4 regions of the Pseudomonas sp. S2_F03 genome follow, and region 4 is predicted to be linked to each of the others. Evidence: predicted binding sites of a transcription regulator. Region 4 holds the regulator's gene; each other region holds the start of a gene.
The links. Region 4 encodes FliA, which starts transcription of late flagellar genes. Its sites were predicted from a motif close to CTAAAGTTTNNNNNNNNNNNGCCGNTAA; they were not measured.
Positions count from the first base shown of each region.

Region 1: the regulator FliA is predicted to act here: its motif matches at 5,801-5,828, upstream of AB4N76_RS09630 (methyl-accepting chemotaxis protein).
Region 2: the regulator FliA is predicted to act here: its motif matches at 4,244-4,271, upstream of AB4N76_RS08020 (flagellar protein MotY).
Region 3: the regulator FliA is predicted to act here: its motif matches at 4,001-4,028, upstream of AB4N76_RS07015 (methyl-accepting chemotaxis protein).

Region 1 covers NZ_CP162759.1:2,028,563-2,035,770, forward strand. The annotation lists gene AB4N76_RS09600 (hypothetical protein) at 1-460, opposite strand, end outside; partial or broken gene AB4N76_RS09605 (DUF1780 domain-containing protein) at 590-1,213, shown strand; partial or broken gene AB4N76_RS09610 (MOSC domain-containing protein) at 1,214-1,740, shown strand; gene AB4N76_RS09615 (DUF3094 domain-containing protein) at 1,791-1,964, shown strand; gene AB4N76_RS09620 (NAD(P)/FAD-dependent oxidoreductase) at 2,025-3,323, shown strand; gene AB4N76_RS09625 (HvfA family oxazolone/thioamide-modified RiPP metallophore) at 3,651-4,049, shown strand; gene AB4N76_RS09630 (methyl-accepting chemotaxis protein) at 4,109-5,734, opposite strand; tRNA gene AB4N76_RS09635 (tRNA-Pro) at 5,907-5,983, opposite strand; tRNA gene AB4N76_RS09640 (tRNA-Lys) at 6,080-6,155, opposite strand; tRNA gene AB4N76_RS09645 (tRNA-Pro) at 6,161-6,237, opposite strand; tRNA gene AB4N76_RS09650 (tRNA-Asn) at 6,247-6,322, opposite strand; partial or broken gene clpB (ATP-dependent chaperone ClpB) at 6,621-7,208, opposite strand, start outside.
Region 2 covers NZ_CP162759.1:1,678,425-1,685,632, forward strand. The annotation lists gene AB4N76_RS08005 (response regulator transcription factor) at 1-574, opposite strand, end outside; gene AB4N76_RS08010 (hypothetical protein) at 1,202-1,750, shown strand; gene AB4N76_RS08015 (argininosuccinate synthase) at 1,927-3,144, opposite strand; gene AB4N76_RS08020 (flagellar protein MotY) at 3,274-4,179, opposite strand; gene pyrC (dihydroorotase) at 4,338-5,384, shown strand; gene rnt (ribonuclease T) at 5,381-6,058, shown strand; gene AB4N76_RS08035 (peroxiredoxin) at 6,132-6,734, opposite strand; gene AB4N76_RS08040 (bacterioferritin-associated ferredoxin) at 7,047-7,208, shown strand, end outside.
Region 3 covers NZ_CP162759.1:1,447,089-1,454,296, forward strand. The annotation lists gene AB4N76_RS07000 (GAF domain-containing sensor histidine kinase) at 1-1,162, shown strand, start outside; gene AB4N76_RS07005 (hypothetical protein) at 1,179-1,541, opposite strand; gene AB4N76_RS07010 (hypothetical protein) at 1,721-2,149, opposite strand; gene AB4N76_RS07015 (methyl-accepting chemotaxis protein) at 2,261-3,886, opposite strand; gene AB4N76_RS07020 (transporter) at 4,310-5,332, shown strand; gene AB4N76_RS07025 (inorganic phosphate transporter) at 5,602-7,208, shown strand, end outside.
Region 4 covers NZ_CP162759.1:4,743,297-4,750,504, forward strand. The annotation lists gene flhA (flagellar biosynthesis protein FlhA) at 1-923, shown strand, start outside; gene flhF (flagellar biosynthesis protein FlhF) at 935-2,269, shown strand; gene fleN (flagellar synthesis regulator FleN) at 2,386-3,216, shown strand; gene fliA (RNA polymerase sigma factor FliA) at 3,213-3,953, shown strand; gene AB4N76_RS22170 (chemotaxis response regulator CheY) at 4,121-4,492, shown strand; gene AB4N76_RS22175 (protein phosphatase CheZ) at 4,515-5,303, shown strand; gene AB4N76_RS22180 (chemotaxis protein CheA) at 5,359-7,208, shown strand, end outside.

The DNA of each region.
Region 1 (7,208 bases), 2.7 Mb from region 4:
TCTCTAGCGCCTCATGCAGTTGCGCGGCCGTGGCATATTCGTGTTGTGCCAACAATTGGCCGTCCTTGAGTTGCAACCACAGTACTTTGTCCTCAGCCCCGGGGTAGCGCGGCGCCACACGCCCCTCACGGTCCAGCATTACCCGGTAGGAGTAATCACGCATCGCCGGAATGGCAAACATCTTCGCGATCAACCGTGGCATGCGCTGAATGTCCGCTAAAAATACGACGTGCCGCGCCTCCAGATAGCCTTTTGGCTGGCCTTGCAGCGCAGCCTCTACCAGTTTGGCGGCATCCATACTTCGCGCCACCAGCAGCGTCTGAGTCTTGGTCTGATTATCCAGTGTAAACGCCTGGTCGTACTGATCGAGCAAGGTCCAGGGCGCCAGCCGCTCGCCCACTTCCAGCGCCTGGGCCCACAAGGGCAGAAATCCGAGCAGCAACACCGGCCAATATTTCACATTCATCCCCTTGTCCTATCGCTTCTGCATGATGGCCATCAGTCTACACCGCCCTTTCAGACTGCCCAGTGACGTCCATTGCCGGTAAACGCTTTCTGCTTGTCGCATTTGAACGCTAAGCTTGGGCCTATGGATGACTCAGATTATTTACGCCTGCTGACCATCGCGGCCGAGCAAGCCAACGCGTTCCTGTCCAATGCCCGCAAATGGGAGCGGGAGCGTTGGGTATGCCAGCGCCTGCTGCAAGGCTTGAACATTCCCTACCGCGCCGACGAATTCGCCCCGGCCGGCGAGCCGCCGGACGTGCTGTTTCGCGAGGCGAATTTCGAAGTGTTCTTCGTGCTCGATGAGGGCCGGCGCCTGAACGACGAATGGCGCGACGAGTTGCAACGTCGCCGCAGCGCGTTTTCGTTGAGTCAGTTAGTACGACGTGAAGCCAAACCCAAACGCATCCCCGCCAATGAATTTTTGCTGAGACTGGCGCCGACCTTGCGCAAAAAAGCGCACAACTACAAAGAACGTGGCATGGACCTGGGGGAGCTCGACATCATCGCCTTCGCCAGCCTCAAGCGCGAAGTGCTGGACCTCAATAGCCACTTTCCACCCCTGACCGAATATTTGCGCCAAGGCTGGCGCTCGTTATCGCTGGTCGGCCCGACATTCGCCCGGGTGCTGTTCGCGCACCCCGAAGCCCCGGATTTCCTGCGCAACAACCTGGGTCGCAGCATCGTCTTCGATGTCGGCATCAGCCTGGTGAGCCCACTGCAGGAATTGATCGCGCAGGTCCCGCAAACCGGCCGCGTACGCTGGATCGGCGTGCGCCCGCAATCACGCTCGCCGATGATCGCACTCGATGCTGTGGAGGCGCGGTTTGAAGCCGGTTTGACCGGCGATCACGCCCGGCCCGGAGCGCGCAATGCGCGGCAGGTGACGTTGATTCAATGGGAACACCTGGCCGCCATCAGTTCGCTGATGGGCCGGCCCGACGATCAACCGGTATTGCCGCAGGACCTACGGCGCAACCTGGTGGTCAGCGGCATCAATCTGTTCAGCCTCAAGGGCCGACGCTTCAAAATCGGCCAGGCCATTTTGAAACCACTGGTTGGTGCCAGCCCTGCGCGCGCCTTGAACACAACCTCGGCCCCGGGACCTTTCAGGCCGTGCGCGGCCATGGCGGAATCACCGTCCGAGTGTTACAAAGTGGCATCATTCGACTGGACGACACGGTGAGCGTCGAGCCCATCCCGGACAGCGGCTATGCTCCGTTCAACGTTCGTTAACTCAGCCTGTAGCTTCTACACATTCAGCAACGTCTACTGACGAGGCCTATATGACCAGCCGCTTGAACCCAGACGACCAGAAGCATGTCGAAGAGTACCTGCACCTGTCCCAGCACCGAGTCGAGCGCCGGCCTTTCCGGCCGTGGATGCTCCTGGTGGTGGTGTTGGCAGTGACCATTGGTCTGGGCCTTTTGAGCCGACTTATCAGTTACCTGACGCTATGAGCCGCATCGCGCTCGCTCGGGTAATTGCACCGATTTCTTTTAGCCTTGCGAGTTATCCCCATGTCCCATCGTATTGTTATTGTCGGCGGCGGCGCCGGCGGTCTGGAGTTGGCTACCCGTCTGGGTAAGACTCTGGGCAAGCGTGGCACGGCCAGTGTGATGCTGGTCGACGCGAACCTGACCCACATCTGGAAGCCGTTACTGCATGAAGTGGCGGCCGGGTCGCTGAACTCTTCCGAAGACGAACTCAATTATGTTGCCCAGGCAAAATGGAACCACTTCGAGTTCCAGCTGGGGCGCATGAGCGGGCTTGACCGCACGCAGAAAAAAATCCAGCTGGCCGCCACCTATGACGAGGCCGGCCTGGAATTGGTCCCTGCCCGCGAAGTGCCCTACGACTCGCTGGTGATCTCCGTCGGCAGCACCACCAACGATTTCGGCACTCAGGGCGCGGCGCAGCACTGCCTGTTCCTCGATACCCGAAAACAGGCCGAACGTTTCCACCAGCAACTGCTTAACCACTATCTGCGTGCCCATGCCGGGCAAACCGACAAGGTCGAACAGATCAGCGTGGCCATCGTCGGCGCCGGTGCCACGGGCGTGGAACTGGCCGCCGAGCTGCACAACGCCGCTCACGAGCTGGCCGCTTATGGCCTGGACCGGATCAAACCGGAAAACATGCACATCACCCTGATCGAAGCCGGCCCACGGGTGTTGCCCGCCCTGCCGGAACGTATCGGTGGGCCTGTGCATAAAACCCTGGAGAAACTCGGGGTCAATGTGATGACCAATGCGGCGGTCAGTGAAGTGACGGCCGACAGCCTGATCACCGCCGATGGCAAAGTGATCAACGCCAGCCTGAAAGTCTGGGCGGCGGGCATTCGCGCACCGGGTTTCCTCAAGGACATCGACGGCCTGGAAACCAACCGCATCAATCAACTGCAGGTACTGCCGACCCTGCAAACCACGCGCGACGAGAACATCTTCGCCTTCGGTGACTGCGCGGCCTGCCCGCAACCGGGCACTGACCGTAATGTGCCGCCGCGAGCACAGGCAGCGCACCAGCAAGCTTCGTTGCTGGCCAAATCGCTGAAGCTGCGTATCGAAGGCAAGGCATTGCCGACGTACAAGTACACCGATTACGGCTCATTGATCTCGCTGTCGCGTTTTTCGGCTGTGGGTAACTTGATGGGTAACCTGACCGGCAGCGTGATGCTGGAAGGCTGGCTGGCGCGGATGTTTTACGTGTCGCTGTACCGCATGCACCAGATGGCGCTGTATGGCGCGTTCCGCACGGCGATGCTGATGCTGGGCAGCAAGATTGGTCGCGGGACTGAGCCTCGGCTCAAGCTGCACTAAAGTTTCCGGCGTCAGCCAGGGCCTCATCGCGGGCAAGCCACGCTCCCACAATTGATCTGTGCACGACGCAGATCCAATGTAGGAGCGTGGCTTGCCTGCGATGCAGGCGCCTCGGTCTAACCGGCGAACACTTCTGTGTCTCACTGTATCTGCCCCCGCGATTTGCCCCTTCGCTTACAAACTCCCCCCTTGCGCGACACAGTAGCGATACACCCATCCCGCTAAATGGCCACACCCGAGCAAGGCACCCCGCCTGCACTGGTTATCGCCGCACTCACGTGGCGTCCTTTATCGAACGGTTGTGTCGCGCAACCCAGGAGATTTGAAATGTCCCGTACCACCAAAAACACTATCGGTTTGCTTGTCGCTGTTTTGGCCGGTGGCATGATGTTGACCGGCACCGTATTCGCTTCGCAGCCGCTGACTCAAGGCTATCTGCTGGCTTCGGCCGAACAGGTGGTGAAAACCCCTGAGGGCAAATGTGGTGAAGGCAAGTGTGGCGATGCGTCGATGGCCAAGACCGACACCGATGGCGACGGCAAGGTATCCCGCGCGGAATTCCAGAAAGTTGCGCCGAAGTCCAACTTCGACAAGATCGACACCAACCACGATGGCTTCATCGACGAGAAAGAGGCTTACGACAACGTGAAAGCCAACTTCGAAGCGAACGGCAAGAAAATGCCAAAAGGCTTGTTCGAGCACCTGAAAGACCAAGACGGCGCCTAAGCCTTCGAGTACCCAGCCCCGCTCTCCAACGAGAAGCGGGGCTTTTTTGTCTGGCGGATTTACACCTGGAAGCGCTGTACCAAGCCCTGCAGAGCGTTGGCCAATTTTGACAACTCATGACTGGAGGCGCTGGTCTGATCGGCGCCGGTGGAGGAACGCACCGACAGATCACGAATGTTCACCAGGTTGCGGTCCACCTCGCGGGCCACTTGCGCTTGTTCTTCGGCGGCGCTGGCGATCACCAGATTACGTTCGTGAATTTCATGGACCGAGGCAGTGATGGTCTGCAGCGCGTCACCTGCCCGCTCCGCCAGGACCCGCGTGCTGGCAGCACGGGAAGCACTGGCGTTCATCGAGTCCAGCGCCAGGCTCGAACCATTGCGCATGCCTTGGACCATTTGCTCGATTTCCTGGGTCGATTGCTGCGTGCGATGCGCCAGCGCACGCACTTCATCGGCCACGACCGCAAAACCGCGTCCGCTTTCACCCGCGCGCGCCGCCTCAATCGCCGCGTTGAGCGCCAACAGGTTGGTTTGCTCGGCGATAGCCCGAATCACATCCAGCACTTTGCCGATGTCCTGAGACTGGTTGGCCAAGGACTGCACCAACTCACCGGTATGCTGCACGTCATTGGCCAAGGCGCTGATGGCACTCGCGGTTTCGCTGACCCGCTCCTGCCCCAGATGCGCCGATTCGCTGGACTGACGGGTGGCATCGGAGGTCGACACCGCGTTGCGCGCAACTTCTTCCACGGCGATGGTCATTTGATTGACCGCTGTGGCGGCCTGCTCAATCTCGTTGTTCTGTTGTTGCAGACCTTGAGTGCTATCAAGCGTGACGGCGTTCAACTCATCCGCCGCGGTGGCCAGTTGCGTGGCCGAACCGCTGATGGCTTGCAGGGTTTCGCGCAAATTGCGCTGCATCGTCGCCAGGGCTTTGAGCAAGCGGCTGACTTCGTCATTGCCATGGGTTTCGATAGGCCGGGTCAAATCGCCTCGCGCCACACTTTCCGCTGCGGTCAGGGCTTCGTTCAATGGACGGACGATGCTGCGGGTCAGCAACATTGCCAGGCCGACGGTGGCCAGCGCCGCCAATGCGATGAACAGGCTGACGATCGTTCGCGACGTGTCGTAATGCGCTGCGGACTTCTCACTCTCAGTTGCAACTTGTTTGGCGAACAGGTCGGCCAAGTCATTAAGCTGCTTGCCGGAGCCGTCGACCACGGTTTTCATGTCGATCAGCAACAGTTTGGTCAGTTCGTCATGGCGACCTTGCTCGGCAAGGGTGAAAGACTGGGCAATGCCTGTGCGATAGGCCGCGAAAGTGGTTTTGAACTGGTCATACAAGACCTGGCCTTCGGGGGTGTCGACCAACTTGTCGTAAGTCGCGATTTTCTCGCTCAGTTCTTTGTTTCGGGTGTCCATTTGTCCGCGGTAGACCGGAATGTTTTTCGGGTCTTGGTCCAGGGCCATGCGCAATGAAATGGTACGAATGCGCAGCATCAACTCGCGGATCTCGTCCCCACCGCGAATACTCGGCAGCCATTGCTTCTCCACTGCCACCTCACTGTCGCGAATGCTCGACATCTGCCCCAGCGCAAATACGCCGAGCAAAGCGACCAACACAGCGATCAGGGCAAACCCCAGCGCTGCTCGAGGAGCAATATTCAACTGACGAAGCAACATAACGAACGCCCTTTTTCTTGTAATGACTTGGATAAGGGGCAGTTACGGCAGGACCCCGTCGCTTGGCTATCGGCAAGTTGTACGATGACTTGAAGGGAATTGCATTTTCGGCAGACAAAAAAACGGCAGACAAAAAAAATCCCCGTATCTTTCGATACGAGGATTTTTAATATGGTCGGGGTAAGGGGATTCGAACTCCTGACATCCTGCTCCCAAAGCAGGCGCGCTACCGGACTGCGCTATACCCCGGTAAAAAAAAGGCGACCTTTGCAAGTCGCCTTCTTCGATCAGCGCTTTTGGCCTCTGATCTTAAGATTCGATTCCAGCGTTAACTGGTTTCAAAAATGGTGGGTCGTGTGGGATTCGAACCTACGACCAATTGGTTAAAAGCCAACTGCTCTACCAACTGAGCTAACGACCCAAAAATGGTCGGGGTAAGGGGATTCGAACTCCTGACATCCTGCTCCCAAAGCAGGCGCGCTACCGGACTGCGCTATACCCCGGTTTGAAATTGGCTCCGTGACCAGGACTCGAACCTGGGACCCAATGATTAACAGTCATTTGCTCTACCGACTGAGCTATCACGGAACTACATATTTCAATTTACAACGGTGAAGCTTTTGCGTTCTCTTCGACCCGTTCGCATCGCTGCGTTCGTGTGTCTGAGGCGCGCTATTCTACAATCTTAAGCACCTCTGTCAACCCCCTAAATTGCTTTCAAGTTAATGATTTGCAACTTATTTCAGATTTCCGCTTGGGGAGCAGAAACCCTTCCGGGTGACTTACTGCGGGGCGCACTTTACAAGCCTTTTCCTTAGAGTTCAACAGCCTGGCGAAAAAAAGGCCTCGCAATGCGAGGCCTCGTCAGTTTTGTTGCCAGGATGGATCAGACGAATACGATTTCGTCGTTTTCCACCACACCCTTGGCGGTATCGCCGGGCATGAAGCGACCCGACAGAATCAGCTGAGCCAGCGGGTTCTCGATCCAGCGCTGAATCGCTCGTTTGAGCGGACGTGCGCCGTACACCGGGTCGTAACCCACCGCGATCAGCTTATCCATGGCCTCAGGGCTCAGATCAGCTTGAGCTCGCGCTCGGTCAGGCGACTGCGCAGGCGACCCAACTGGATCTCGGTAATGCCCGCGATCTGATCCCGCGCCAGCGGCTCGAAGATCACCACTTCGTCGACCCGGTTAATGAACTCCGGCCGGAAGTGGCTGGAAATCGCATCCATCACCGCCGCACGCTGCGCCTCACGATCACCGACCAGTTCCTGGATCTGCACCGAGCCCAGGTTGGAGGTCATGACGATCACGGTATTCTTGAAGTCCACCGTGCGGCCATGGCTGTCGGTCAAGCGACCATCTTCCAGCACTTGCAGCAAGATGTTGAACACATCCGGGTGGGCCTTCTCGACCTCATCCAGGAGGATCACCGAGTAAGGCTTGCGACGCACCGCCTCGGTCAGGTAACCG
Region 2 (7,208 bases), 3.1 Mb from region 4:
CATTGAGCTTTAACAACAGCCGGGTCTTGTAAGTACTGACGGTTTTATTGCTGAGGAACATTCCATCGGCGATCTCCTTGTTTGTCTTTCCTCTGGCCAACTGTTGCAAGACCATCATTTCGCGCCCCGAAAGGCGATCAACCATATCGGCTTCACTGGCATTTCCAAGGCTGGACCGAACGGTATGCAACGCTTGATTCGGAAAGTAACTGTAGCCTGACAACACGGCTTTTATCGCACTGAGCAATTCAGTGAGGTCCTGCTGTTTGCAGACATAACCGGCAGCCCCCGATTGCATGCAACGCATGGAGAAATGCCCAGGCGCCTGCGAGGTCAGTATCAACACTTTCAGCGGCATCGCCGTCGATGTCAGTCGCGCAATGACTTCCAATCCATCCAGCTTCGGTATTCCAATATCCAGAATGACAATATCCGGCATAAGTTCGCGGGCAAGTTGCAGTGCGTCCACGCCGTTATCTGTTTCTGCAATGACTTCGTAGCCATGTCGCTCCATTAGCATACGTACCGCAAGACGAATGACGGGGTGATCATCCACGATCAGCACTTTATTCATGGGCAAGTCCAATTTCGCTGTTCGAATTTTTAGAGCCCGCACAATAGCCTAGTCGTTTCATCCGTGGCATGCCGCCCCCCTCGGCGACCCGCACCGAAAGACATTCCCTACAAACAAGAAGGATAAGTCTTACAAAAAATGCACAAATACTGTGTGTCTGAAATTTAACCTGCCTGCCAACGCACCGCTTTCAAAATGTTATTTGTATCGATTCACATCGAAGAAATGAAAAAAATACTGAGCGGACGTCCCGGCAAACGATAAAAACTGAACTACGCTCAAGAATCAACCGGTGCGTCAAGATAAAATACTTCGTCCCTGAACGCCAAACACCCCACTCCCGACTCAAACCATTATTAAAAACGAACAATCGGCAACACTTAAATACAAAGGCCCGCCTGATACTTATTAAATACGAATAACAAACACGCCGAAACCACCACAAACCCAGCTACGATAGCAATCACCAACAAACCAAACAAAGGGCACATACCCACAAGCAACTTCACAAACAAATAAACCCACAAACATCAGCAACATAAACCAACCGACAAAACAAACTAACCGAGAAAACTATTATTTATGAGCATAAAACATGATGAAACCCCAAAAAGAATTACCAACCCCATGACAATCATTGCATTGTTCGCAACACTGTCTGAAGCATCAGCAGCTATTTCTCTTCCCTTTCTCGACGATGAAGAGCGCGAGATTTACATCTGGTTCCTTATTAGTTTTCCCTTTTATTTGCTCTTGCTATTCTTTGCCACACTCAATTTCAACTACCGATCACTCTATGCCCCCTCCGATTTTGAGAAAGGAAAGCATTTCATAAAGGTCATGTCCGACGTGGATAAGCCGGACCGCCTCCCCCCGACAGACTCCACCGAGCTGCTGGTCGAGCATCAAGTACGATTACCGACATCGTTCAGAGGCTTGTACATCATCGATGTAAGAAGGATGAGCAAGAAAATGGACTTCAACACCTTGATTGAGGAGGCCCGGCCATCTCAGAGGACCACTGCGAGGTTGACAGTGTTTCTCACCTGTACCGACTCAGAGGCATTGCTGCAGGAAAGCGCGCTCAAGTATTCAAGGCAAGCCAAGAAGCGCCACAGCCCGGTGTTCTGGGTGGCTTACAACGTGAGTTCACAGGATATGACGACTATGGCGTGAGTGCCCGATAGCCGAGGAGGACAACGCTCCAGGATTCAGAGAGAGCAAAAGCAGAAGTCATCGAACGCGTAACAAGAAGAACGCTGGATAAGCAATGTACGGCAGGAACTGCTCCCTTTTCAGATCTGTGGCCTTGTCACCGACAAGGCCACAGCTCTATCACCGCTTCAACGGGCTCAGAAAAGCTTCCGGCCCTTGTTCGCAGCAATGCGCATGCGCAAGGCGTTGAGCTTGATGAAGCCCGCCGCGTCGGCCTGGTTGTAAGCGCCGCCGTCTTCTTCGAAGGTCGCGATGTTGGCATCGAACAACGATTCGTCAGACTTGCGACCGGTCACGATCACGTTGCCCTTGTACAGTTTCAGGCGAACAACACCATTCACGTGGGCCTGGGACGCATCGATCATCTGTTGCAGCATCAGACGCTCAGGGCTCCACCAGTAACCGGTGTAGATCAGGCTGGCGTATTTCGGCATCAGCTCGTCTTTGAGGTGAGCCACTTCACGGTCCAGGGTGATCGATTCGATCGCACGGTGAGCGCGCAGCATGATGGTGCCGCCCGGGGTTTCGTAGCAGCCACGGGACTTCATGCCCACGTAACGGTTCTCGACGATGTCGAGACGACCGATACCGTGTTCGCCACCGATGCGGTTCAGGGTCGCCAGCACGGTGGCCGGGGTCATTTCGACGCCGTCCAGTGCAACGATGTCGCCGTTACGGTAGGTCAGTTCCAGGTACTGAGGCTTGTCTGGAGCGTTCTCCGGGGAGACGGTCCATTTCCACATGTCTTCTTCGTGCTCGGTCCAGGTGTCTTCCAGCACGCCGCCTTCATAGGAGATGTGCAGCAGGTTGGCATCCATCGAGTACGGGGATTTTTTCTTGCCGTGGCGCTCGATCGGGATGTTGTGCTTTTCAGCGTAATCCATCAGCTTTTCACGCGACAGCAGGTCCCATTCGCGCCACGGAGCGATCACTTTCACGCCTGGCTTCAAGGCGTACGCACCCAGTTCGAAACGAACCTGGTCGTTACCCTTGCCGGTGGCGCCATGGGAAATGGCGTCAGCGCCGGTTTCGTTGGCGATTTCGATCAGGCGTTTGGCGATCAACGGGCGAGCGATGGAAGTACCCAGCAGGTACTCGCCTTCGTAAACGGTGTTGGCGCGGAACATCGGGAAAACGAAATCGCGTACGAATTCTTCGCGCAAGTCGTCGATGTAGATCTCTTTGACGCCCATGGCCTGTGCCTTGGCGCGTGCAGGTTCGACCTCTTCGCCCTGACCCAGGTCAGCGGTGAAGGTCACGACTTCACAGTTATAAGTATCCTGCAGCCACTTGAGGATCACCGAAGTGTCCAGGCCGCCGGAATACGCCAGAACGACCTTGTTTACGTCCGCCATGCCATCACTCCACGGGGTTCTACGGAAAGCCGGGAAGTCTACCGCTCAAACGGGACAATTTACAGAGGCGCGACAGCTTATGACGACGAAGCGACAGAATCTGTCGAGAGCGCGACGATGACCGGCAAGTCAGGAAGTGGCCGCCGGCGTGCCTGATGCGATTTGAGGCGCGACTTTATCGGTCGGTGCCACACGCTCCAGACGTACCGCGACCCGGCGATTCTTCGCCCGATTGGTGGCACTGGTGTTCGGCGCCACAGGGTAACGCTCGCCGTGGAAGCGCAGGGTTATCTGCGACTCCTGGATACCGTTGGCCTTGAAAAAGTCCATCACCGCCAACGCGCGGCGGCGTGAGAGCTCACGGTTGGTCAGGCGATTACCGCTGTTGTCGGAGTGCCCGTCGAGCTCAATGTGATTGACCGACGGATCAGCCTTCATGAACTCCAGCATCACCTGCAACTTGGCCTTGGCCTGTGGATCAAGATCGATGCTCTCACCCGGGAAGCCGACTTCGGACTGTTTAACCTGTTCGAAATTCTTTGGCAGCAGGTTCGCCACGCAGCCTTGGTAGTCGTTGAATGCCTTGCTGAACTTGACCGGCAACAGACGCACTTCCGACACCCGGCCATCGCCGGAGGAGTGCCGGACTACCGGACTACGGCCATCGATGAGCCCACTGATCAAGCGCCCGGCCTGAGCTTGCGAGCTGTTGAACAGCACGTTGCCGCTGCCGATCCGCACGGAGCCCAGGTTGATGTCGCCGCGTCCTGGTTGCCAGGGTGCCGCAGCCGCCAGCAAGGTCGCCGAACCACCGCCGATCATCGCGTTGTAGGCTTTCAGACGAAACGTCGCCTGCTCGCCGGCACGGCGAACGAATTCACCCGACCCGAAATCGGTGATCGGCTGAATCAGGCGACATTCGAACTTGTCCCCTTCGACCGTCCACTCAATATTCTCCAGACGGGTCTGGAAAGTGAGCGCCATCGCAGGAAGGCTGGCAAACACACTGAGCAAGGCTAAATAACGCTGGCGCACGGGAGGCTCCACTGGCTTCTGCAACAAAAAGACCGACACACGCGTGTTTACGGCTACGTAGTTCATATCGGTACGTTCCTGCAAAACTTGATAGCGAGTGCCTGCAAGAGTCTTTTCCGGTAGCATTCCCCTGAGTTTGACCCGCCTGGAATCCCCTCATGTCCGACCGCCTGACCCTGCTGCGTCCCGACGACTGGCACATTCATCTTCGCGATGGTGCCGTGTTGACCAATACCGTTGCGGATGTCGCGCGCACCTTTGGTCGCGCGATCATCATGCCCAACCTGGTACCTCCGGTGCGCAACGCCGCTGAAGCCGACGGCTATCGCCAGCGGATTCTCGCTGCACGCCCGGCCGGCAGTCGTTTTGAACCGTTGATGGTGCTCTACCTGACCGACCGCACCCAGCCCGAAGAAATTCGCGAGGCCAAGGCCAGCGGTTTCGTGTACGCCGCCAAGCTGTACCCGGCCGGCGCGACCACAAATTCGGACTCTGGCGTCACCAGCATCGACAAGATTTTCCCTGCACTTGAGGCCATGGCCGAAGTCGGGATGCCGTTGCTGATTCACGGCGAAGTCACCCGTGGCGATGTCGACGTGTTCGACCGCGAAAAAATCTTCATCGATGAGCACATGCGCCGTGTGGTCGAGCGTTTCCCGACGCTCAAAGTGGTGTTCGAACACATCACCACAGCCGACGCCGCGCAGTTCGTCAACGAGGCTTCGGCCAACGTCGGCGCAACCATCACCGCGCATCACCTGCTGTACAACCGCAACCACATGCTGGTGGGCGGAATCCGGCCGCACTTCTATTGCCTGCCGATCCTCAAGCGCAATACGCATCAGGAAGCCCTGCTCGACGCCGCCACCAGCGGCAGCGAAAAGTTCTTCCTCGGCACCGACTCGGCGCCACACGCCCAGCACGCCAAAGAAGCCGCTTGCGGTTGCGCCGGTTGCTACACCGCTTTTGCTGCGATCGAGATGTACGCCGAAGCGTTCGAACAGCGCAATGCGCTGGACAAGCTCGAAGCGTTCGCCAGCCTCAACGGCCCGCGCTTCTATGGCCTGCCAGCGAACACCGACCGCATTACTTTGGTCCGCGAAGAGTGGACCGCCCCATCCAGCCTGCCATTTGGCGAGCTGACTGTTATCCCGCTGCGCGCCGGTGAAAAACTGCGCTGGCGCCTGCTGGAGGAACACGCGTGAGTGAAGACCATTTCGACGACGAACAGGACGGTCAAGGCGGCGGAGGCGGTCCTCGTCATCCGATGGCAGCCAGATTCCGTGGCTACCTGCCAGTTGTCGTCGACGTAGAAACCGGTGGTTTCAACTCGGCCACCGATGCCCTGCTGGAAATTGCTGCAACTACCATCGCGATGGATGACAAAGGGTTTGTGTACCCCGACCACACTTACTTCTTTCGTGTAGAGCCGTTTGAAGGCGCGAACATCGAAGCCGCCGCGCTGGAGTTCACCGGGATCAAGCTCGATCATCCGCTGCGCATGGCGGTGAGCGAAGAAGCTGCACTCACCGATATCTTTCGTGGCATCCGCAAGGCCCTGAAAGCCAACAGTTGCAAACGGGCGATTCTGGTTGGGCACAACAGCAGCTTTGACCTGGGCTTCCTCAACGCAGCGGTCGCACGCCTGGACATGAAACGTAACCCGTTTCATCCATTCTCCAGCTTCGACACCGCCACCCTTGCCGGTCTGGCTTACGGTCAAACCGTACTGGCCAAGGCTTGCCAGGCGGCGGATATCGACTTCGACGGTCGTGAGGCTCATTCAGCTCGCTACGACACCGAGAAGACGGCCGAGCTGTTCTGCGGCATCGTCAATCGCTGGAAAGAAATGGGCGGCTGGGAAGACTTCAACGACTGATCTGTCGTCAGGTTTATCCCGCGCATAAAAAAACCGGCCTCAAGGGCCGGTTTTTTTATGCCTCGAACCTGCCTTACAGCGCAGCAGCGTTCTCGGTCAGGTAAGCCGCAACGCCTTCGGTCGAAGCGGTCATGCCTTTGTCGCCTTTTTTCCAGTTGGCAGGGCAAACTTCGCCGTGCTCTTCGTGGAATTGCAGAGCGTCGACCAGACGGACCAGCTCTTCGATGTTACGGCCCAGCGGCAGGTCGTTGATGATCTGCGAACGGACAACGCCTTTGTCGTCGATCAGGAACGCGCCACGGAAAGCCACGCCACCTTCGGACTCAACGTCGTAGGCCTTGGCGATCTCGTGCTTGATGTCGGCAGCCATGGTGTAACGAACTTCGCCGATACCACCGTTGTTTACCGGGGTGTTACGCCAGGCGTTGTGGGTGAAGTGCGAGTCGATGGACACGGCGATCACTTCAACGTTGCGGGACTTGAAGTCAGCCATGCGGTTGTCCAGAGCGATCAGCTCGGACGGGCAAACGAAGGTGAAGTCCAGTGGGTAGAAGAACACCAGGCCGTATTTGCCTTTGATGGCCGACGACAGGGTGAAGCTGTCTACGATTTCGCCATTGCCGAGGACGGCTGGAACGGTGAAGTCCGGGGCTTGTTTGCCTACGAGTACGCTCATTGGATATCTCCTGGTCTATTAACGTGAAGAACTGGATTCGCATCAGCCTGCCACCCTCAGGCGACAGCCCTGTGACACGATCCCCTTCGCAAGGACCGCACATCATACACGGCGTATTTGAGCTGTCCTCAACGGATTTTGCAGGAGCGTCCAATTTCCAGTCATGTCAGTGACTGGCAGATTGCCAGGCAAAAACCGTTCGTCGGTCACGTGCGCTTATAACGTGAAGCTTTCAGAAAGCACTTTGACAATCATTCTCGTTAACATTAAGATCCATCGCAATTGAGTCACAACCAACGACGGTTTTCACTTATGTATGTCTGCCTCTGCACTGGCGTCACCGACGGTCAAATCCGCGATGCAATCTATGAGGGTTGCTGCAGCTACAAAGAAGTCCGTCAGGCCACCGGCGTTGCCAGCCAATGCGGCAAATGCGCCTGCCTTGCAAAGGAAGTGGTGCGTGAAACCCTGACC
Region 3 (7,208 bases), 3.1 Mb from region 4:
AGCAGACATCGCCTTGATCGGCAGGATCAGCGCCGTACCGGCCATCCTTCAAGTGGTCCGCGAGTTGACCGGCCTGCGCTTCGCCGCGGTGGCGCGCGTGACGGAGGACTCCTGGACGGCGTGCGCCGTGCTCGACCAACTGAACTTCGGTTTGCAGGTCGGCGGTGAACTGGAGGTCACCACGACCCTTTGCCACGAAATTCGTCAGGCCCGCCAGTCGGTGGTGATCGACAAGGCCAGCGAAGACCCGCGCTACCGCGATCACCACACGCCGCGTATTTATCAGTTCGAAAGCTACATCTCCGTGCCGATCTTCCGTACCGACGGACGCTTCTTCGGCACCCTCTGCGCACTTGATCCTCTGCCCGCTCAGCTAAAATCCAGCACGATCCAAAGCACCATGGAATCCTTCGCGCGCATGCTGGCACTGCAAATCGAGGTCGAAGAAAACCAGCAACACACCGAGTTGGCGCTGAAGCAGGAGCGTGAAAACTCGCAACAGCGCGATCGGTTTATCGCCGTGCTCGGCCATGACTTGCGCAACCCGTTGTTCGCCATCAGTGCCGGTGCCGAAATGCTCCTGCGCAAACTGCCTGACCCGGCGAACCAGCAACGGGTCCAGCACATTCTGACCAGTGCCCAACGCGCAACTCGACTGGTCGATGACGTGCTGGATTTCGCTCGCGGTTCCTTTGGCCTGGGCATTCCGGTGAACATCGCACCGTGCGCGGATCTGGATGCGGCTTTACGGCATGTGATTTCCGAAGTTCAGAGTGTTCACCCGGACCGCGTCATAAAATTTTCCATCGGCGATTTACACAACGTCCCGTGCGATCGCGAGCGGGTCGCCCAGTTGCTGTCCAATCTGGTGGCGAACGCGGTAGTCCACGGCGATCCCCAAGGTCCGGTCGAGGTCAATGCGCAGACCAACGATGGACACTTCGTACTGAGCGTAAAAAATCAGGGACTGATTGCCGAGGACGCATTGGCGTATCTGTTCCGCCCCTACTCGCGACCGGCCAGCGATACTCCGCAGACCGGCCTCGGGTTGGGTTTGTACATTGCCAGTCAGATCGCGCAGTCCCACGGTGGAAAACTGGACGTGGTCTCGACCGCGCTACAGGGTACGACGTTTACCTTCACACTGGCTTTGGCACTGTGACGACAACATCAACGCATCAGGCCTCGTTGGCGTGACTCACTGACGATTGACTGTTGAACACCTCGACCTTGGCTCGGAAGGAACTTGATGTAGAGGTAGTGCCATCCAGATGCTTGATCGCGTAGTGAACGTCTTTCGAGCCAGTTACTCTAGCCAGCGCCTCTTTGTCCAAATCAATGTGTACAGGAAAGAAATCACCTTCCCGATAGCGGTGAGTGGCAACCACGATGTCGCCGAACAACACAGTGATTACTTCGCCTATTTCAAAATCTTCCCGCGCCGGGATGATGACCTTGGGTATCAATGGGTCTGCCTGATCAACGTGTAAAACGACTACCTGACCACCGACAACTGACATTGGGCTCAAAATTTCGCTCATCTCAAAGCTCCTCGTAAATTGGGTGCATGTTCAGTCCGAAAATGCATACCAAGGCTTATCAAGCGCTGAGGATAAACTCCTGTCTACTGTCAGAAATTACAGGTAGCCGTTGGTAGCCGCTTACCGAGAACAGGCAATCGAAGGGCATCTGACCGCCCCGGTCATGCAACACTCATCCTCTAGACGGACGTACTGACCAGCGAACCCGACGTGCTGGAATCGGCATCCTGTAACGCCTGCAACAACGCCGCCGTCGCCGTCTGCAATGAACCCGCCGTGGTCGCAATCTGCGACTGAGCCGCCGCGACATCAGCGGCTTTGGCGTCTGCATCCTCCTGTTTCGCCTGGGCCGCTTGCAGCTGTTGCTGTTGTTCCTGCATCTGCTTTTGCAGCTCGGCGATTTGCTTGCGCAAGGTTTTCACCGCATCGGATTCTTCGCTGCTGCTGGAACTGCTGTCGCTCGACGCGGGAGCGCCGCCGTCGGCCAGTTTAGTGTCGTCGGAAGGCGTGGCGGTGACGGAGGTGTCTGCGGCGGGAGCGCTGATCGAGGTTTTGCTGGTGGAGGTGGTGAGGGTCTGGTTGATGGATACAGAGGTGATGCTGACCATGGGAATTATCCAATGTGGGTGCTGGGTATCTCCCTCATCGACAAGTTCAGGCCGGATTTGAGATCGACTGTGTACCGACTCGGTAAGCGAGCCGGTACACATTCAGTGCCGCTAAGCGCTCAACCGCGCCGTCACTTCATTCAACTGCGACGATACGCTGTTCAGGTTGTGGCTGGCCGCCTCGGTGCGTTGCACGTTGTCCAGATTGGTACTGGCGATGCTGGTGATTTCCGTGAGGTTGCGCGAGATGTCCTCGGCGACCGATGTCTGCTCTTCGGCGGCGGTGGCGATCTGGCGGTTCATGTCGCGAATCGCTTCGACGGCTTGGGTGATCCGCTCCAGCATCGCGCCGGCTTCGGTCACTTGCTGCACGCTTTCCTCACTGCGTGACTGGCCGCTTTCGATGGCCTGCGCCGCGTCGACCGCACCGGTTTGCACAGTCTGGATGATTTGGTTGATCTCGATGATCGACGCTGCCGTGCGCTGGGCCAGGCTGCGCACTTCATCGGCGACCACCGCAAAACCACGCCCGGCTTCACCGGCACGGGCCGCTTCAATGGCGGCGTTGAGCGCCAGCAGGTTGGTCTGTTCGGCGATGCCGCGAATCACTTCCAGCACCTTGCCGATGCGGCCGCTGTCGGTTTCCAACTGACGAATGACCGTAGCGGTATTGGCGATTTCGCCACGCATTTGAGTGATGGTGCGGATGGTGCCCTGCATGACTTTTTCGCCCTGCTGCGCGGACTGGTCAGCGTCGTCGGCAGCCCGTGCGGCATCGGCGGCGTGGCGGGCGACTTCTTGCGCGGTGGCGGACATTTCGTTCATTGCCGTGGCCACCTGATCGGTGCGGTTGAACTGCTCGTTGGTGCCGCCCGCCATGAGGCCGGCAATCGAATTCAGTTCACCGCTGGCACTGTCCAGATCCTTGGCGCTGCGCTGCAAATGGCTGAAGGTTTCGGCGAGGAAATCGCGCAAGGTGTTGGCCGCGACCGCCAGTTTGCCCAACTCATCCTGGCGGGTACTGGCCACACGCTCGGCAATTTTTCCCCGGCTGAGTTGCGCCACGTATTCGATCAGTTTGCGAATCGGTTCGACCAGGTTGCGGTTGACCAGCCACAGGCTCAACAGCCCGATCAACAGGCCCGAGACGAGCATCACGATGATCCCCAGCAACACGGTGCGCTCAGCCTCGGCACTGATCTGCTTCGACTGTTCGCTGCCCTGCTTGCGCAACTCGGCGACCAATTCGCTCATCTGGTCACTGGCTGCGCGGTCCACACCTTTCACCGCGGTGTCGCCAGCGGTGGGGTCGGCACCGGCGGCCACATAGGCATCACGACCCTTTTGATAGGCGGCCCCGAGCAGGCGGTGTTCATCACGCAGGCGTTCGATGCGAGTCTTGAGCTGCGGTTCGATGCCCTTCTGCCCGGCCAGTTCGCCGAGGATGCTTTGCACATCGCGCTGACGGTCTTCGAATTGCTTCCAGTATTTGTCCAGGTCCGCCGGTTGCTTGCCACGCAGCAAGACGTTTTTCCATTCCTGGACCTGCACCTTGAATTGCAGGTTGGCTTCATCGATCAACTGGGAAGTGTGCAACGGGCCGTCGATCAGGTTCGCGTAGCGCTGAACGCCGCTGGAAAGGAAATGAAAGCAGGCCAGGGCGATCAACAGCATCGCAAAGAGGCTGCCGCTCAACAGGGCGAGAATTTGCGCTCTCAAGGACTTTTGCAAAAGCATCGAAGGGTACTCATGACAGGAATTAGGCACGCCCCGGTAAGGCGTGAAAGGTGTCCGGACTTCCTTGTCTGCGACGTCGGCTGACGGCCGAAGGCGCGCAACTTAACCCAAGCGTAATCGGCGTGCCAGAGCGGTTCTTTAATCAAATCCGACCGTTGGCAGAGCCACTATTTCGCCTTCACCGCCCTGTCACAAAACCGTCAAAAATCCTTGCGATGATGCGGCTCAAGTGAACCTGTAAAACCCGCCGTAACGCGATCCTGTAGCCGCTGGCGAAGCCTGCGTTCGGCTGCGAAGCAGTCGTGTAATCAGGCAATGCGTTGTGTCAGCAAGCCCGCGTGCTCAGGTTTGACGACTGCTTCGCAGCCGAACGCAGGCTTCGCCAGCTGCTACATGGAGCGGCATACCCCCTTGCGAGCACTCATGAACCACAGCATCGACCACAGCCATCGCGACACCGATCTGTTCGGCCTGCTCTACGGTTTCAGCTTTCGTCCCGGTGAACGTGGTCGGGAAATTGATTCGGCCAAGGCGCTGCACTACCTGCAACAGCCCGAGGACGACGAACAATTTCTCTGGTTGCACTTGAACCTGGCTCACGCCGCGTGCGAGCGCTGGATGAAAAGCCATCTGGAGTTGCCGGAGGAGTTTTTCGAAGCCTTGCATGAAGGCTCCCGGTCGACCCGCATAGAGCATGTGGACTCGGCCTTGCTGGCGGTGGTCAACGATGTGGTGTTCAACCTCAGCAGCATGGTTTCCTCGGATGTCTCGACGCTGTGGGTGTGTGCCCGCAGCCGGCTGATCATCAGCGCGCGCCTGCAACCGCTGCACTCGGTGGATAAGTTGCGGTCCTCGGTGAAGGCCGGTGAATGTTTTCGCTCGCCGCTGGAATTGCTCGTGCATCTGCTGCGCGACCAAGGCGAAGTGCTGACGCAAATCGTGCGCAAGACCAGCCAGAGTGTCGATCAGATCGAAGATGAGTTGCTCTCTTCACGCCTGTCGACCAACCGCGCTGAACTGGGTGCCAACCGCCGGGTGCTGGTGCGTTTGCAACGTCTGCTGGCGCTGGAACCGGGTTCGCTGTTGCGCCTGCTCAATCGGCCGCCGCAATGGTTGCAGAAGGAGGACGTCAAGGAGCTGCGCAAGTCCACCGAAGAGTTCGCCCTGATCATCAACGACCTCACGGCGCTGGGTGAGCGGATCAAGCTGTTGCAGGAAGAAATCGCCGCCAACCTCAACGAACAGAGCAACCGCACCCTGTTTACCCTGACCGTGGTCACGGTGCTCGCGTTGCCGATCAACATCATTGCCGGTTTCTTTGGCATGAACGTCGGCGGAGTGCCGCTGTCGGGCGACCCCGAAGGGTTCTGGATTCTGGTGGCGCTGGTGGCGACGTTTACCGTGATCGCCGGGCGCTGGGCCTTTCGCAAGCGCCAGGATTACTGAGCCCCCGAGACCTGTAGCAGCTGGCGAAGCCTGCGTCCGGCTGCGCAGCAGTCGTAAAATCAGTCACTGCGGTCTTTCAGGTAAAACGTGTGCTCAGGATTTACGACTGCTGCGCAGCCGGACGCCGGCTTCGCCAGCTGCTACAGGGTAGCGCGGTGAATTCTGATTAACGGATACGCAAAAACCCCAAACCCTGACCTGAAGCAGTCTCCCTGTAACAATTAGCAACGACTATCACTGACACACCTCCCTCCTCAGGATTGTCAGTCATGGCTACTCCTTCCTACCCAACCGATGCCCAGGCTTCCGCCAGCAGCGGTAAACCCCAACTCGACAAAAAGCCCAGTGCGTTCACGCTGGTGATTTTTTTCGGCGTGTTGGCCATCGGGCTGCTGTTTACTGCCTACAGCCTGATGCGCGACATGAACGAACTCGGCACCGTGGTGACCACCTGGACCCCGTTTCTGCTGTTGGGTGTGGCGCTACTGATTGCCCTCGGCTTTGAATTCGTCAACGGTTTCCACGACACCGCCAACGCGGTGGCGACGGTGATTTACACCAACTCGATGCCGCCGAACTTCGCGGTAGCGTGGTCCGGGTTCTTCAACTTCCTCGGTGTGCTGCTGTCCAGCGGCGCGGTGGCGTTCGGCATCATTGCCTTGCTGCCTGTGGAGTTGATTCTGCAAGTCGGCTCCTCCGCCGGTTTCGCCATGATCTTCGCCCTGTTGATCGCCGCCATCCTGTGGAACCTCGGCACGTGGTGGCTGGGTTTACCGGCTTCGTCTTCGCACACGCTGATCGGTTCGATCATCGGCGTCGGCGTGGCCAATGCCCTGATGCACGGCCGTGACGGCACCAGCGGCGTGGACTGGGCCCAGGCGACCAAGATCGGTTACGCGTTGCTGCTTTCACCGCTGGTCGGTTTTGGTTTCGCCGCGTTGCTGTTGCTGGCCCTGCGCGCGTTCGTCAAGAATCGCTCGCTGTACAAGGCCCCCAAAGGCAACACCCCGCCACCGTGGTGGATTCGCAGCATGTTGATCGTGACCTGCACCGGCGTCTCGTTTGCCCACGGCTCCAACGATGGCCAGAAAGGCATGGGCCTGATCATGTTGATTCTGGTCGGCACCTTGCCAATGGCCTACGCGCTGAACCGCGCCATGCCGGCCGACCAGGCGTTGCAGTTCGCGGCGGTGGCCGAGGTGACGCAGCAAGCGCTGGCCAAGGCCGCGCCGCAACCGGCCCCGGCCGATCCGCGCCTGGTGCTGTCCGACTACGTGCGCAGCAAGGAAGCCACGCCGCAACTGGTGCCGGCGCTCGCCGCCCTCACCGGCCGCATCGGCGCCGAGGTCAAGGGCTATGGCGCGCTGTCCAAAGTGCCGGCCGAGGCTGTGGGCAACGTGCGTAACGACATGTACCTGACCAGCGAAACCATTCGCCTGATGGACAAGAACAAGGTCGGCAACTTCGACGCCGACACCAGCAGCAAGCTGCAGCTGTTCAAGCAGCAGATCGACAACTCCACGCGGTTTATTCCGCTATGGGTCAAGATCGCCGTGGCGATTGCACTCGGGCTGGGCACCATGGTCGGCTGGAAACGCATTGTGGTGACGGTCGGCGAGAAGATCGGCAAAACCCACCTGACTTACGCCCAGGGCGCCTCGGCGGAAACCGTGGCGATGCTGACGATTGGCGCCGCGGATATGTTCGGTCTGCCGGTGTCGACCACCCATGTGTTGTCTTCTGGCGTCGCCGGGACCATGGTCGCCAACGGCGGTGGCTTGCAGATGAAGACCATCCGCAACCTGCTGATGGCCTGGGTACTGACCTTGCCGGCAGCGATCCTGTTGTCGGGCAGCCTGTACTGGTTGTTCACCCA
Region 4 (7,208 bases):
TGTCCCAGGATCTGGGCTTCCTGATGCCGACCGTGCATATCCGTGACAACCTCGATCTGGCGCCGAGTGCCTATCGCCTGACGTTGATGGGGGTGATCCTGGCCGAGGCGGAGATTTATCCGGATCGCGAACTGGCGATCAACCCGGGGCAGGTTTACGGTACGCTTAATGGCATAACTGCCAAAGATCCGGCATTTGGCCTGGAGGCGGTCTGGATCGAAATCAGCCAGCGGGCCCAGGCGCAATCGCTCGGGTACACCGTGGTCGATGCCAGTACGGTCGTGGCAACCCACTTGAACCAGATTCTGTACAAGCACTCCAGCGAACTGATCGGTCACGAAGAAGTCCAGCAACTGATGCAGTTGCTGGCCAAAAGCTCGCCTAAACTGGCCGAGGAATTGGTGCCGGGCGTGGTTTCGCTGTCGCAACTGCTCAAGGTGTTGCAGGCGCTGCTGGCCGAACAGGTGCCCGTGCGCGATATTCGCAGCATCGCCGAAGCGATCGCCAACAATGCGGCCAAGAGTCAAGATACTGCCGCATTGGTGGCCGCAGTGCGCGTCGGCGTATCGCGCGCAATCGTGCAAAGCATTGTAGGCACTGACTCCGAGCTACCAGTGATCACTCTGGAGCCAAGGTTGGAACAGATATTGCTCAATAGTCTTCAGAAGGCAGGACAAGGCTCGGAAGAGGGTGTTCTGCTGGAGCCAAGCATGGCGGAGAAGCTGCAGCGCTCGTTGATCGATGCGGCGCAGCGTCAGGAAATGCAAGGTCAACCGGTGATTCTGCTGGTGGCCGGTCCGGTTCGCGCAATGTTGTCGCGATTTGGCCGACTGGCAGTCCCGGGTTTGCATGTGTTGGCTTATCAGGAAATCCCTGACAACAAGCAAGTGACCATCGTTGCGACAGTAGGGCCCAACGGCTGAGGTAGTGGTTTATGCAAGTTAAGCGTTTTTTCGCCGCCGATATGCGTCAGGCCATGAAACTGGTTCGTGATGAGCTGGGCGCCGATGCGGCCATTATTGGCAATCGCCGGATCGCCGGTGGTGTCGAGCTGACGGCTGCCCTGGATTACAAGTTGTCGGCGCTGGCCCCGCGTGTTCCGAACATGGAACTCGAGGATGAGCTGCGCAAGACCCAGTCGCGGATCGTCACCGCCCAGGCCGAACTGAGCCTGCGTGGCGATGGCGAAACTGACGGCGACAAGACCACCAATCGCCAGCTGTTCGCCGGTCTGCCGCTGACCGCCGCCGAGCCGCTGATCGAGCCGACCTACGCCGAGCCGCGTCGCGCTGCGCCAGCACCGGCACCTGCCGCGGGCGGCGTGGATCCGCGTGCGTTCGACTCGATGCGTTTCGAACTCAACAGCCTGCGCGAACTGATGGAAGTGCAGCTCGGCTCGCTGGCCTGGAATCAACTGCAAGGCAGCCGTCCGGCCCAGGCCAATCTGTGGCGTCGCCTGCAACGCATCGGCTTGTCCGGCCCGTTGTCCCGCGATTTGCTGGCGATGGTTCCCGACATCGATGAGCCCCGTCAGGCCTGGCGCATGTTGCTGGCGCACCTGGCGCGGATGATTGCCACGCCGGAAGTCGAACCACTGGAAGAGGGCGGTGTGATTGCCATGGTCGGTCCTGCCGGCATGGGCAAGACCACCACGCTGGCCAAGCTCGCGGCCCGTTACGTGCTCAAGTATGGCGCGCAGAACATCGCGCTGGTGAGCATGGACAGCTTCCGCATCGGTGCCCAGGAGCAGCTCAAGACGTTGGGGCGTATCCTCAATGTGTCGGTAACCCACGTCGACCCGGGCCAGTCCCTGGTTCAGGCACTGGAGCCGCTGCTGCGCAAACGCGTAGTGCTGATCGATACCGCGGGCCTTCAGGCCAGCGATCCGGCACTGCGCATGCAGCTTGAAAGCCTGGCCGGACGTGGCATCAAATCAAAAAATTATCTGGTATTGGCAACCACCAGCCAGAAACAGGTTCTAACAGCCGCTTATCACAGTTACAAGCGCTGCGGGCTCGCTGGCTGCATCCTGACTAAACTGGATGAAACGGCAAGTCTGGGCGAGGTGTTAAGCCTGGCGATCAGTCATGAGTTACCGGTGGCCTACCTGACTGACGGTCCGCGGATTCCGGATGATTTGCATCTGCCGCGTCGTCATCAACTGGTCAGCCGTGCCGTCAGCGTACAAATGCAGGAAGAACCCAGCGAAGAAGCCATGGCTGACATGTTCGCTGATATTTACCACAGCCCGACCAAGCAGGTTGGCTAAGGTAGTAATGAACAGTTTTTGTACCTACATCGATGGTCTGCCATGCATTGTTCCAATTGCGAACGCGCAGCCAGTAATGTGGCCTCCGTCTATGCAAGACAAGGTAAAGAAATAACATGGGCAGCATGCATCCCGTACAGGTGATCGCGGTGACCGGCGGCAAGGGTGGCGTCGGCAAGACTAACGTGTCAGTGAATTTGTCGCTGGCCCTGGCTGAGCTCGGCCGTCGCGTCATGCTGTTGGACGCTGACCTGGGCCTGGCGAACGTTGACGTCCTGCTGGGACTGACACCCAAACGTACCCTGGCCGACGTGATCGAAGGCCGCTGCGAGCTGCGCGACGTTCTGTTGCAAGGGCCGGGCGGTATTCGAATCGTTCCGGCGGCGTCCGGTACACAGAGCATGGTTCACCTGAGCCCGGCGCAACACGCCGGCCTGATCCAGGCGTTCAGTGATATTGGCGACAACCTCGACGTACTGGTCATCGACACCGCTGCAGGTATTGGTGACTCGGTAGTCAGTTTTGTTCGAGCGGCCCAGGAAGTATTGCTGGTGGTCTGCGATGAGCCCACCTCGATCACTGACGCCTACGCGCTGATCAAATTGCTCAACCGCGATTACGGCATGAACCGCTTCCGTGTCCTGGCCAACATGGCCCAGAGCCCGCAAGAAGGTCGCAACCTGTTCGCCAAGTTGACCAAAGTCACCGATCGCTTCCTCGACGTCGCCCTGCAATACGTCGGCGCGGTGCCTTACGACGAAAGTGTGCGCAAGGCCGTGCAGAAACAGCGCGCCGTGTACGAAGCCTTCCCGCGTTCCAAGTGTGCCCTGGCGTTCAAGGCCATCGCTCAGAAGGTCGATACCTGGCCGTTGCCTGCCAACCCGCGTGGGCACCTGGAGTTTTTCGTCGAGCGCCTCGTGCAACAGACCGCAGGACCCGTCCTATGACAGCCAGTGGCTACAACCTCTACAAGAAGTCGGCGCGTGACGCGCAGTACGAGCTGATCGAGCGTTACGCGCCACTGGTCAAACGCATTGCTTACCACTTGCTGGCGCGTCTGCCAGCCAGTGTGCAGGTTGAAGATTTGATTCAGGCCGGGATGATCGGCCTGCTGGAAGTATCGACCAAATACGACGCCAGCAAAGGCGCGAGTTTCGAGACGTACGCGGGCATACGAATCCGCGGCGCAATGCTCGATGAAGTGCGCAAGGGGGACTGGGCGCCACGTTCGGTCCACCGAAATACCCGCATGGTCAGTGACGCAATTCGCTCTATTGAAGCTAAAACCGGCCGTGACGCTAAAGATCACGAGGTTGCGGCCGAACTCCAATTGAGTCTCGACGATTATTACGGGATTTTGAACGACACCCTGGGCAGCCGCCTATTCAGTTTCGACGATCTGTTGCAAGACGGCGAACACGAAGGGCTGCACGAGGATGGCGCGAGTGCTCATCTCGAACCGTCACGCGATCTGGAAGATGAACGCTTCCAGGCGGCGCTGGCGGACGCGATTGCCAATTTGCCGGAGCGCGAGCGACTGGTGTTGGCGCTGTACTACGACGAAGAGTTGAATCTCAAGGAAATCGGTGAGGTCCTGGGGGTCAGCGAATCGCGGGTCAGCCAGTTACACAGCCAGTGCGCGGCCCGCTTGCGGGGGCGTTTGGGGGAGTGGCGAGCGCGCTGAAGGCAGTGTGGGGACACTGCGAACGTGGCTGGTGCGGTTTTGAACGGCACCGGTTGCGATCTGTTGTGCTCCAGACAGTCATCGAATGCATTGCCGGATTGATTGAAATGGCGCGTCCAGGTGCTGGGCGCGTTTAAGACTGCTTGGAGGTCGAATTGGACAAGAACATGAAAATCCTCATCGTTGATGACTTCTCAACGATGCGGCGGATCATAAAAAACCTGTTGCGTGACCTTGGGTTCACCAACACGGTCGAGGCCGACGATGGCACTACTGCCATTCCGGTTCTCAACAGCGGGAGCATCGACTTTCTGGTAACGGACTGGAACATGCCTGGCATGACCGGTATCGACTTGCTGCGTCACGTGCGCGCCGATGAAAAGCTCAAGCACCTGCCGGTGCTGATGGTGACCGCTGAAGCCAAGCGCGAGCAGATCATTGAAGCAGCCCAGGCCGGTGTAAACGGCTACGTGGTCAAACCCTTCACGGCCCAGGCGTTGAAAGAAAAAATCGAGAAGATTTTCGAACGCATCGGTTGATCCACTGCGCCACGGGGGAGCTATGGAGCATAAAGAATCTTCACTGGGCGATTTTGAATCGACCCTGAAAAAACACGCCGTCGAACTGGTCGCCAGCCTTGAAAAAGGCAGGTTCGGCGAAGCTGTGCAACTGATCCATGAGCTCAATCAGACCCGTGACCGCGGCCTGTATCAGGAAGTGGGCAAGCTCACTCGCGAGCTGCACAGCGCGATCGTCAACTTCCAGATTGACCCGAACATGCCGCAAGCCGAGGAAGTGTCACAGATCACGGACGCCACCGAGCGCCTGGGGTATGTGGTCAAGCTCACCGAGGCCGCGGCCAACCGCACCATGGACCTGGTGGAAAGCGCCACGCCGCTGGTCAACAACCTGAGCGAAGAAGCCCAGGCGTTGAGCACCGACTGGAGCCGGTTCATGCGTCGTGAAGTCGGGGCTGAAGAGTTTCGTGAACTGGCCCGTCGGGTCGACGGTTTTCTGACTCGCAGTATCGAAGACAACCGCATGGTGTCGAGCAACCTCAACGACATCCTGCTGGCTCAGGATTACCAGGACCTCACCGGTCAGGTCATCAAGCGTGTGACCCAATTGGTCACCGAAGTTGAAAGCAATTTGCTCAAGCTCGTACTCATGGCCAGCCAGGTAGACCGCTTTGCGGGTATCGAACATGACCGTGAATCGATGCTGGCTGAAAAAGATCCGCAAAAACATCTCTCTCAGGGTGAAGGTCCGCAGATTCATGCCGATAAAAGAGAAGACGTTGTGTCCGGTCAGGACGATGTGGACGATTTGCTATCCAGCCTGGGATTTTAGAGTTTTAGCATTCTAGGTTTTTTAGGTTTTTAAACCTGTTAGGAGCACCCCATACATGAGCTTCGGCGCCGATGAAGAGATCCTTCAGGATTTCCTGGTTGAGGCCGGCGAGATTCTAGAGCAACTGTCCGAACAGCTGGTCGAGCTTGAGAGCCGACCGGATGATGCGGACTTGCTCAATGCAATTTTTCGCGGTTTTCACACTGTAAAAGGGGGCGCCGGCTTCCTCCAGCTCAACGAGCTGGTGGAGTGCTGCCATATCGCCGAGAACGTGTTCGACATCCTGCGCAAGGGTGAGCGTCGCGTTGATTCAGAACTGATGGACGTGGTGCTCGAAGCGCTGGACGCGGTGAACAGCATGTTCAGCGAAGTCCGCGAGCGCAGCCCGATCACGGCTGCCACACCTGAATTGCTGGCAGCTCTGGCCCGACTGGCCGAGCCGCAAACGGCTGATGAAGCTGCACCGGTCGCTGAAGTGTTTGAAGCGCCTGCCGCTGAAGCCGAATCGGGCGACATCACCGATAACGAATTCGAACAACTGCTGGACTCGCTCAATGCCGTCAAGGCTCAAGCTGAGGCTCCGGCGGCTGCACCTGCACCAACGCCTTCCAGCGACGCCGCTGCGAGCGACGCCGCTGCGAGCGACGAAATCACCGATGCCGAGTTCGAGTCCTTGCTCGATCAACTGCACGGTAAAGGCCAGTTCGCTGTCGATGCCGTGGCCGCCGCGCCAGCTGCACCAGCCGCCCCGAAAGCGGCAGGCGATAGCTCCGACATTACCGACGACGAATTTGAAGCACTGCTCGACCAGTTGCACGGCAAAGGCAACTTTGCGGTGGATGCGCTGGAGTCGGCCATTGCTTCTGTGCCAGTTCCTGCTGCGCCAACTGCAGCGGCGGCGGGTGGCGATCTGATCTCCGATCACGAGTTCGAATCGCTGCTCGACGAATTGCACGGTAAAGGCAAGTTCAGCGAAGTCGGCACAGGTTCTGCTGTATCGAATGTCGCAGCACCCGTCGCCAAGGCTGCCGCACCGGCCCCGGTCGCCAAGGCGCCTGAACCGAAAGCTGAAACACCGAAACCAGCCGCCGCTGCTGCACCGGCCCCGGTCCGTGCTCCAGCCGCGCCGCCACCGGAAAAACCGGCCAGCGAAGCCGAGACCACCGTGCGGGTCGATACCGCTCGCCTCGACGAAATCATGAACATGGTGGGCGAATTGGTGCTGGTGCGTAACCGCCTGGTTCGCCTGGGTGCCAACAGTGCCGACGAGGCCATGTCCAAGGCTGTGTCGAACCTCGACGTGGTCACGGCTGACTTGCAAACCGCGGTCATGAAGACCCGGATGCAACCGATCAAGAAAGTGTTCGGGCGCTTCCCGCGCCTGGTTCGCGACCTGGCTCGCCAGCTCAAGAAAGAGATCAACCTGGAGTTGGTCGGCGAAGAAACCGACCTCGACAAGAACCTCGTCGAGGCCCTGGCCGACCCGCTGGTCCACTTGGTACGCAACGCGGTCGACCACGGCATCGAGTCGCCGGAAGAACGCGAAGCTTCGGGCAAGTCCCGTGGCGGCCGGGTGGTCCTTGCTGCCGAACAGGAAGGCGACCACATCCTGCTGTCGATTTCCGATGACGGCAAAGGCATGGACCCGAACGTCCTGCGTTCCATCGCGGTTAAACGCGGTGTGATGGACAAGGATGCGGCCGATCGCTTGAGCGATACCGAGTGCTACAACCTGATTTTTGCGCCAGGGTTCTCGACCAAAACCGAGATCTCCGACGTGTCGGGTCGTGGCGTGGGCATGGACGTGGTGAAAACCAAGATTTCCCAGCTCAACGGTTCGATCAACATTTACTCGACCAAGGGCCAGGGTTCGAAAATCGTCATCAAGGTGCCGTTGACCCTGGC